DNA from 3 places in the Bacillus sp. NP247 genome. Region 2 is predicted to be linked to each of the others. Evidence: riboswitches for the same ligand, from Rfam matches in the RefSeq annotation. Region 2 holds a riboswitch; each other region holds the start of a gene.

Region 1 (3,284 bases), 560 kb from region 2:
AATTTTGATTTCGTAGTTTATGATATATTTGGTGCTGGAGAGTTAGTAAAGGAATACTTGCAGGTTCCAGGCATAGTTTCCTCTCCTATATTTTTAATTCCACCAGTATTATTGGAAACCTTGCCTTTTCATCCAAATGCAGAAATACAATTCCAACCCGATGAACTCTCTGAAAAGTTACTGTATCAAATGGAACATGAATTTGGAGTAAAGCCCAAAAATAATCTTCAATTTATGCATAATAAGGGAGATATTAGTCTCGTGTATACAAGTCGTTATTTTCAACCTAATAGCGATTCGTTCGGAGAAAACAATGTTTTTATTGGACCGAGTATTATAAAGCGCAAAACAAATGCAAAGTTTCCACTTGAATTGCTTTCAAAAAAGAAAGTTATTTATATTTCAATGGGAACACTTCTTGAAGGGCTCGAACCATTTTTTAATACTTGTATTGATGCTTTTTCAAATTTCGAAGGGATTGTAGTAATGGCGATCGGTGATAGAAATGATATTTCAAAAATTAAGCAAGCGCCAGACAACTTTATTATAGCCCCTTACGTACCTCAATCAGAAATATTAAGTGAAGCAGATGTTTTTATTACACATGGTGGAATGAATAGTGTGCACGATGCAATCCATTATAATGTCCCATTTGTGATAATACCGCATGATAAAGATCAACCTATGATAGCGCAAAGATTAACTGAGCTTGAGGCAGCACATAGATTATTGAAAGAGCATGTTAATGTGCAAACTTTAAAAAAGGCGGTAACAGACGTTCTTTCAAATAAAAAGTATAAACATGGCATTCAAAAACTGAATGAAAGTTTTTTAGAGTGTGGTGGTTCCAAAAGAGCCATTGCAGTTATTGATGCTCTTTTAAATAAATAGTTCGGACAATATAAAAGCATAGAGGCTCTACCTGTATGCTTTTATATTATTATCCAGCAAATTGTACAGCAGTATTCGCATGTAAATAAGCAGTATCAAAAACAGGAACAGTAAGGTCATTTTGGGAAATAAGCAATGGTATTTCAGTACAGCCTAGTAATATACCTTCCGCACCGTTTTGAATTAATGAATTGGTAATTTGTATTAGTTTCTCTCTTGAAGTTTCTGAAATAATGCCTCTACTTAATTCGTTTAATATGACGTGATGGATAAAAGTTCTTTCTTCGTCATTTGGGATAATTGTCTCAATGTTATATTTTGCTAGTCGTGATGTATAGAAATCTTGTTCCATCGTTTGTTTTGTTCCTAATAGTCCGATACGTTTTATATTCTGTTCTACCATTTCTTTAGCACTTACATCACCGATATGAAGAAGTGGGATTGATATTGCTTGTTCTACTTCCTCAGCAAATAGATGTACCGTATTAGAACACATTAGTAAACATTCAGCTCCTGAGTTTTCTACCTTTTTTGCTACCGTGACTAATTCATTTTTCACTTCTTCATATTGATGGTTTTGCAATAATGTAGTTACCTCCCCAAAGTCCATACTATATAAAACAAGCTTCGCATTTTGATCATATTTAGAGAGAGTAAGTGTATTAATGTGTTTATAGTACAACGATGTTGATTCCCAACTTAGTCCGCCAATTAAGCCAATTACTTTCATCATGCATTCCTCCCATAACAATTTTGAATTTATTATTTCACAATTCCGATAAGAATACAATGATTTAAATGAACTATTTATTGAAAAATAAAAATAGTAAGAAAAGTATTGAAATTATTTATTGTTAGTGCCATAATACAAATTACAAATACATACTTATCCAGAGAGGTAGAGGGAACGGCCCTATGAAGCCTCAGCAACCCCTATGTAAATGCATAGGAAGGTGCTAATTCCGCAGAGGACATTTATATGTCTTTTGAAAGATAAGAGGATTCTTGTACGTGAAAGAAAATGACCTCTTAATTTAAGGGGTCATTTTTTGTTGTATAGAAAGGAAGTGTCGATGCATAATTCATTTTCAAAATAAATATAGAGTATTAAAAGCGGGATAATAGGAGAGGAGAATTGTAATGAACAAATTAACGACAAAACTAGTAGTAGCAATCGGAATTGGAGCAGCTTTATACGGGGTATTAGGGCTTTGGGGATTTTCTATCGCACCGAATACCTTTATTAAACCAGCATTGGCTATTTTAACAGTTTTTGGTGCGTTATTCGGGCCAGTAGCAGGACTTTTAATAGGACTAATCGGTCATACAGTTACAGATACGATTGCTGGTTGGGGTATTTGGTGGGGATGGGTTATTAGTTCGGGGATTATCGGATTTTCAATGGGTCTCATACAAAAAAGAACTGGTTTTAGTGTGAAAAATGGAACGTTTAATAACCGTGATATTTCTTATTTTGCAATTGCGGGGTTATTAGGTATTGTAATTGCTATTATATTTGCAGGGGCATTCGATGTTATTGTGATGGGAGAACCGTTTGACAAAATCGTTATACAAGTACTAGGCGCAACAATTGCAGACGTTATCGTATTTTTAGTTCTTGGCTTACCAATCACGATCGGTCTAGCGAAATCAAATAAGAAACATACACATTTAAAAATTGAAAAGTAGGGATGAATACATGCAACCAATTATTTCTTTTGAACAATTTACCTTTCAATATAGGCATGCCACGCAGCCTACTTTAAAAGATATTACATTTCAAATATATCCTGGGGAAAAGGTACTAATAGCTGGAAGAAGTGGTTCAGGTAAGTCAACATTAGCTCATTGTATTAATGGGCTAATCCCATTTTCTTACGAAGGGATTAGTACTGGTAATATTTTAATAGCTGGAAAGGATCCGAGAGAGGGAAGTATTTTTGAACAGAGTAAACATGTAGGAACAATATTACAAGATCAAGATTCACAATTTATTGGTCTTACAGTCGAAGAAGATGTAGCATTTTCATTAGAAAACGAATGTGTAAATCAAAATGAAATGAAAAAAATTGTTAATGATTCTTTAAAAAAAGTAAATATGCAGGACTTTCATACACAAAGTCCTCATGAATTATCAGGAGGTCAAAAACAGACAGTCTCTCTTGCAGGTCTGCTAACGACAAATGCAGATATATTATTGTTTGATGAACCGTTAGCTAACTTAGATCCAGCAAGTAGTTTGAATACTATAGAACTCATTAAAGATATTCATGAGAAATATAATAAAACAATTGTAATTATTGAACATCGAATAGAAGAAATTTTAAACCTTGATTTAGACAAAATTATTTTAATCGATGAAGGAGAAATTGTTGCGATGGGTTCACCGAATA
Region 2 (3,284 bases):
AAAAACTGTGGGGAAGACTGTTGTACGGATTCGTCGTTGGATTTTTATTTGGCTGGATTATGAATTTCTGGGGTCTCCTTGGTTTTATACAGGAAGCAACGTGGGAAACAGTTATTGCCTACTATGTCGCAAGTTTTTCTTTCGATCTTAGTCATGCGATATCGAATGTTATTTTCCTTCTGTTATTTAGTACGTCATGGATTACGATCCTCACAAGATTTAAAAAGAAATACGGTATATTAGATGAGCATAACGTGACATAGAAAAGCATACTCATATAAGGTAGGGTCGCGACTTACATATTCGTTTGCCTCTTTCATGCTTCTTACATATTGTAAGGAGCATTTTTTATTGTCAAAAAATAGATCTAATATATATCCGTTATTATATGAAATTATTTGTATAATAGTAGGTGAGAATTATTTTCAAAAGGGAGGTGTATAGTTAATGAAGTTAGTTATTCCGAAGCAGCATGGAGCATGGGCGATGCTTGTTATACCATTTCTATTAAGTGTATTACTTGGTAAACCTACTTTTTATCATATCCCATTGTTTTTAGCCTGGTTCTTTATCTATCTAGCTACTTATCCATTTCTCATGTACATAAGGCAAAGACGAAAAAAAGAATTTCTACACGCTGCAATTATTTATTTTATCATTGCATTCGTATTTGGGATGATTTCTTTATTATATGAATGGCGAATTCTTTTATTCGCAGTAGTCATGATTCCATTATTTATTGTAAATATGTATTACGCTCGTCAAAAAAATGAACGAGCATTACTAAATGACATTTGTGCGATTATAGTGTTTTGTATAGGTGGTTTAATCAGTTATTATTTCTCCATGAAATTCATAGATAAAACAGCATTATTCATTGCGCTTATTTCATTTCTATATTTTTTAGGAAGTACGTTTTATGTGAAAACGATGATTCGTGAAAAAAATAATCCGAAGTATCGTTTTATATCTTGGGGATATCATATTGTATTAACGGTGATTGTATTTGCTATAAATCCATGGTGTTCACTCATATTTGTACCAAGTGTAATTCGGGCCATTATGTTGTATGGCAAAAAGATTTCTATATTAAAAGTAGGGATTTTAGAAATTGTTAATTCTGTATATTTTTTAATAATAACGGTAATAATGATGAAGTATGCCATTTGAAAAAACTTCCCATCTTTTGATGGGAAGTTTTCATTCTTGTTCTAAAATATGAACGGTATAATCACATCTTTGTAATGCTTGTTCTACAGCGTAAAGGGATTGTTCAATACGTGCGCGATTAAAATCTTCTTCAACAGTTTGTAATGCATCTTCTAAACAATGTTTCGCTTCTTGTAATGATTGAAATGAATCTTGTACGTATCCACGAGCGTTCTTTTGCAACGTAGTAACCTCCTTCTGTACATCTATTTGTAGTATGAACAGTTAAGAAGAAAATATAATTTATTATATTTATTTGACAATTATAATGAAATTACGTATAGTTAAATTTAAAGTGAATATTTTCTTATCCAGAGAGGTGGAGGGACTGGCCCGATGAAACCCAGCAACCGCGATGCAGGTGCTAATTCCAGCAGAACATTTTTGTTCTGGGAGATAAGACGAAGATATACGTAACTTCTTCTTATCGGAGAGGTTTTTTTGTTGCAAAAAAACCGATTACGAAAGCATATAATAAGAAGAAAGGGGTTGCGAAGTACTGTGACACTCGAAAAATACGTAAAACTGCGTAGTACAGTTTATGAATATATGATAGAGCAAGATAAGCCAATATCATTGTTAGATATTCAAGAACATATCGTTTCGCATCATGAAGGAAAATTCACTAAAAAAATGTTACATCAATTTTATTTATCAAGACTATTAGATGAACTCAAACTGGATGGGAAAATTACTTTAGCTGATGATGAATATCGCTATGCTGAAAAAGGGGTATTTTATAAAGCGGGAAAAGGGAGCTAGGCTCTCTTTTTTTTGAAGTATGTAGTGTAAAAGACTGCTAAAGCAGCCTGATACAAGGGAATGGGTGTTGAGTGTGTAGTGTCAAAGATTGAATGTGCCTGAAAGAGGCACTTCATATCGGCTGCAAATGAAAAGAGACACCTTCGCCGAATAGGTGTCAGTCGTTTGTCACGTAGACTCGCTACTTGACAGTTATTAGAATAACATGCAGGATTTTGGAAGTCAAAAGGGAATTAAAGGAAGAGGTGTTGTTATGTACGCATATTTATTAAAAGAACTACATAGGTATATCCCGAACTACATTGTTGATAGAGGTTATGAATATTATGAAGAGGGACATGTAGAAGATGTTGAAGTACATGATAATAAAGTATTTGCTTTTGTGACTGGTAATGCAGGAAATTATGAAGTAGTTATTGATCTTGAAGATTTTGCAGGAAGTAGTTGCGAGTGTCCGTACGAAAATTATTGTAAACATATGGCGGCAGTTGTTTATGATATTCAAGGTGCTGGTGAGAGTACGGTTAAAGAGAAACTGAACGGTTTAGAAAAAGAAGAGTTACTAACAGTATTAAATCGTTTGTTACAAAGTTCGAAAAATGTCCAAATCGTAGAGAAGATGTTAAAGAAAGGGTAGATTTAACTGTAGAGGGGAGTTGCTTTATAGTGAACGTATTAATTATATACGCTCATCCTAATTCTTCAAGCTTTAATGGGGCAATTTTAGAGCATGTGCAAAAAGGACTTGAGGAAACAAATCATTCTGTTACGCTACTTGATTTATATAAAGAACAATTTGATCCAGTGCTTGTATTTAATGAAGAGAAGAAAAGACGTGATTTACTAAATGAAGAAGAGACGAAGCGATATAGAGAATTAGTGCAGAAGGCGGATATTCTTCTTTTCATATATCCAATATGGTGGTGGGGCATGCCTGCTATTTTAAAAGGATTTATCGATCGTATTTTTGTAGCTGGATTTGCTTATAAATATGAGGGGGCATTACCGAAAGGCTTATTTAAAGGTAAGAAGGCGTGGGTTATTAATACGTTAGACTCACCGTTATGGTACGTAGCACTATTATATCGATCAGCGGATTGGATTATGATGAAAAGAGGGGTTTTGCGTTTTTGTGGTATTCGCAATATAAAACGTTCTGCTTTTCAATCTGTGAAAACGAGTAAACTAGATAAGCGTGAAAAATGGCTATTACAAATAGAAGAAAAGGCTCGTACATTATGAATGAAATAGATCATAATATAAAGTGTTGCAATGATGATGACGAACTTTTTCGTACGTATATTAAGTGTTTA
Region 3 (3,284 bases), 2.3 Mb from region 2:
ACATATCCACTAAAACCTCCGATAAGTACACCAATCCCTATATCGAGAGCTGCTGCTACCAATCCAACTGTTAATGAAATTTTCCCACCAGCCCAAGTACGCGCCCAAATATCTCTCCCTAAATCGTCTGTTCCGAACCAATGCTCACTACTAGGCGGTAAATTAGTTGCTTCTTTTACTTGTTCACTCGCAGTAAATGACGTTAAACTTTCGCCAATAAGCGAGAAAACAATAATTAGTAATAACGTCACTGCCCCTAAAACTGCTATAGGATTTGATACAAACTTGCGAAACACTTCCTTTTTTCGGCTAATCGTTTGCTGATCTTTATTTATCGTTAATTCTTTTTTCTCTTCATTCGTTAATAACTGGTCATTAATTTCATAAGCCCCCATTTAAACATCACCCTCCTTACGTAATAGAACGAATGCGCGGATCAACAATACGATGAATGATATCTGTAATAAAAATACATACAATTAATAGCGCACTATAGAAAATGGTTGTTCCCATAATCACTGGATAATCTCGATTAAAAATACTATCTACAAAATATTTTCCTAAACCAGGAATTGAAAAGATTTTTTCAATAACAAAAGTCCCTGTTAAAAGTCCAGCCATTAATGGGCCAACAAACGTAAGTACCGGAACAATCGCATTTCGAAGAGCATGTCTTATAATGATTTTCTTAATTGGTATACCTTTCGCTCTCGCTAGCTTAATATAATCACTCTGCAACACTTCAATCATATTAGAGCGAACAAATCTTGTAATAACTGCAATTGGACCTAAAGCCAATGCGAAGGATGGTAATACCGTATGTTCGAATGTTCCCCAAGACGCTACTGGTAAAAGTTCAAATTGAATAGCGAATACTTGTATAAATAGTGGTGCTAAAATAAAACTTGGAATAGAAATACCGAGAATCGCAAGCAAGCTCACACTATAATCAATTACTTTCCCATGATATAGCGCGGCAAATGTACCTGCTGCAATTCCGACTAACAATGAAATAACAAGTGCTTGTAGGCCAATAATCGCCGATGGTCCAAAGCCAGTTGTTATAATTTCTGATACACCTTGCCCTGTCGATTGCACGGATTCACCAAAATCAAAATGTACTACGCCATCTAAATAAGCAACATATTGATTCCATAACGGTTCATCAAGGTGATACTTTGCTCTCATGTTTTGTATCACTTCTTCAGGAAAAATCTTCGCATCTGATGAAAATGGATCCCCTGGAATAATATGCATAATCAAAAATGTTACTGTCGTAATAACCCATAGTGTAAATACCATAACCGATAGTTTTTTAATCACATACACTTCAATAACCCCCTAAACACGTGAATTTACTTTGTTTTATTGACGTACTTTTTCCCTTACTCCCTTTTCTCTTTTTAGAATACAAAAAGCCTTGATCTTAAAAAAATAAGATCAAGGCTTAATAAACAAAGGCCCATCACTTATCTTTCAAGACTTGCTTGCTGGAATTAGCACGGTGTTCATCTTGCAGAACCCGCTGCTGAGGTGTCATAGGGCCAGTCCCTCTACCTCTCTGGATAAGTAAATTGCTATATTATTATTTGGTTCAAATTGTATATTTCGAATTATAATTCTGAAAAAATGAAAAGTCAATCAAATTGGATATATTTAGAAAAATCAGTTTTTTAATGCAGTCATTTATCTAAATCGCAGTTTTTTGTTTATAATAAAAAGAAATGATATTAAAGGAGTTATACGATGGATCCATCACTTCTTGCTACTATAGGATTACCATTAACAATTGTTATACTTGTTATCATTGGATTTTATAAACTTTTCATTAAAAAGAAAAGCATTACTTCTTTTTACACACCCTTCGATAATATTACCGGACAAATTATTTCCGAATTTCACGAAGAGCAGAAAGTATTAGTATGCGAAGATGAAGATGGCGATGGTAAGAAGAAAAAATAACCTTGCACACGCAAGGTTATTTTTTCGCTTCTGTTTGAAAACGTTTATAGTATGTCGATGCTGTTGCAAAATTAATTTCTATATCACGAATTAATGATGAATCTTCTTCTTTAGCTAACTTCTGTAATTTTTTCATCGCTTGTTCCGATTCATTCAAGAAACCAACATATACCTCATGTTCTTGCTCTTTCGACTTTGGAACACGAATTTCTTTACGTATATTATCAATATCTTCTAACATGCTCGTCGTTACCTTTTGCACATCTTCTTTATATGTAGCATTCGTTATTTCCTTACCGCCCTTTTCTTTTGCCACTTCAAATAACTGTAACGCCTTATTAATTTCTTTATTTATTTTCGTATCATATTTTTCATGTACTGCGCTGTATTCTTTCATTTCTTCTGTTTGCTCAGTGGATTGCTCTACCTTTTCTTTCGGTTCTTTCGTATCTTTATTTCCATTACATCCTGCTAGAAGGATCATACTTCCCATTACAGCAATACCCAAAACCTTCTTCATCTCGAATTCTCCTTTTATCTACAGCTACTACTAATTATAGTTTCTTTTATCTCCAATTGTTATTATACCGAGAACGCCCCACTTTTTACACTTAAGACGATATCTTAATATACATACCAACATTTTTGTCACAGTATCGTCACTTTATGCAAATAACTTTTGCATCACTTTACTACATCACCTTACAAAACTGTAAGCACACATAGAGAACAAACCATGCTAGACTTACATATGCATAAAGTAAGCGTAGTTCAGTTTGTAAGGAGAATCATCAATGTACAATACAATACCCTTTATGGGCGAAGATATTCGCGTCCTTATTCGCGAAAAGTCACTTCATATTGAAAATACAGAGAGCCTTCGCCGCGTATTAAAGAAGAAGCATGCTCCATTTAAGCTGGCCCAATATTTAAAGCAACAACATATAAATCAATTTCATACTGTGCTAAATATATCCGATAAATCTTTAACAATCGAGATTATCGGTCATGTCTACATTGGAAATTTTGCAGATGTCTTAAAAGAAATTCCACGCATACCGAAGATTGCTCCTATTATCGTTGAGAGGGCATATAGAATTACAGATCATACTGATATTATTGATTGCGGGGAGAAAGAGGTCGACAGTAACCGCTGGGTATGGGATAAACTTGCTTTCTTATATGATGCGATCATGAATAATATGTATGAGTTATTTCAAAAAAATGAAAAAAAGAGCTGATTCAAAGAAATGTTTGAATCAGCTCTTTTGTATTAAGCTTCTAAATTTTTATTTTGTTGCAGTTCAAACTGCTTCTCACTT

What was found. Region 2 has a riboswitch for S-adenosylmethionine ahead of KPL75_RS02955 (hypothetical protein). Riboswitches for the same ligand answer to the same signal wherever they lie in the genome.
Region 1: another riboswitch for S-adenosylmethionine. It lies ahead of KPL75_RS27265 (ECF-type riboflavin transporter substrate-binding protein); the one in region 2 lies ahead of KPL75_RS02955 (hypothetical protein).
Region 3: another riboswitch for S-adenosylmethionine. It lies ahead of KPL75_RS15105 (ABC transporter permease); the one in region 2 lies ahead of KPL75_RS02955 (hypothetical protein).

What each region holds. Positions count from the first base shown of each region.
Region 1 is NZ_CP076653.1:5,269,612-5,272,895, reverse strand. It holds gene KPL75_RS27275 (macrolide family glycosyltransferase) at 1-891, shown strand, start outside; gene KPL75_RS27270 (aspartate/glutamate racemase family protein) at 941-1,624, opposite strand; SAM riboswitch class I at 1,775-1,891, shown strand; gene KPL75_RS27265 (ECF-type riboflavin transporter substrate-binding protein) at 2,032-2,580, shown strand; gene KPL75_RS27260 (ABC transporter ATP-binding protein) at 2,591-3,284, shown strand, end outside.
Region 2 is NZ_CP076653.1:551,948-555,231, reverse strand. It holds gene KPL75_RS02970 (ECF transporter S component) at 1-263, shown strand, start outside; gene KPL75_RS02965 (YwiC-like family protein) at 448-1,170, shown strand; gene KPL75_RS02960 (hypothetical protein) at 1,201-1,392, opposite strand; SAM riboswitch class I at 1,514-1,612, shown strand; gene KPL75_RS02955 (hypothetical protein) at 1,651-1,971, shown strand; gene KPL75_RS02950 (SWIM zinc finger family protein) at 2,225-2,608, shown strand; gene KPL75_RS02945 (NAD(P)H-dependent oxidoreductase) at 2,638-3,213, shown strand; gene KPL75_RS02940 (group-specific protein) at 3,210-3,284, shown strand, end outside.
Region 3 is NZ_CP076653.1:2,852,793-2,856,076, reverse strand. It holds gene KPL75_RS15110 (ABC transporter permease) at 1-395, opposite strand, end outside; gene KPL75_RS15105 (ABC transporter permease) at 412-1,329, opposite strand; SAM riboswitch class I at 1,467-1,572, opposite strand; gene KPL75_RS15100 (DUF3951 domain-containing protein) at 1,747-1,962, shown strand; gene KPL75_RS15095 (hypothetical protein) at 1,979-2,482, opposite strand; gene KPL75_RS15090 (hypothetical protein) at 2,757-3,203, shown strand; gene KPL75_RS15085 (multidrug effflux MFS transporter) at 3,236-3,284, opposite strand, start outside.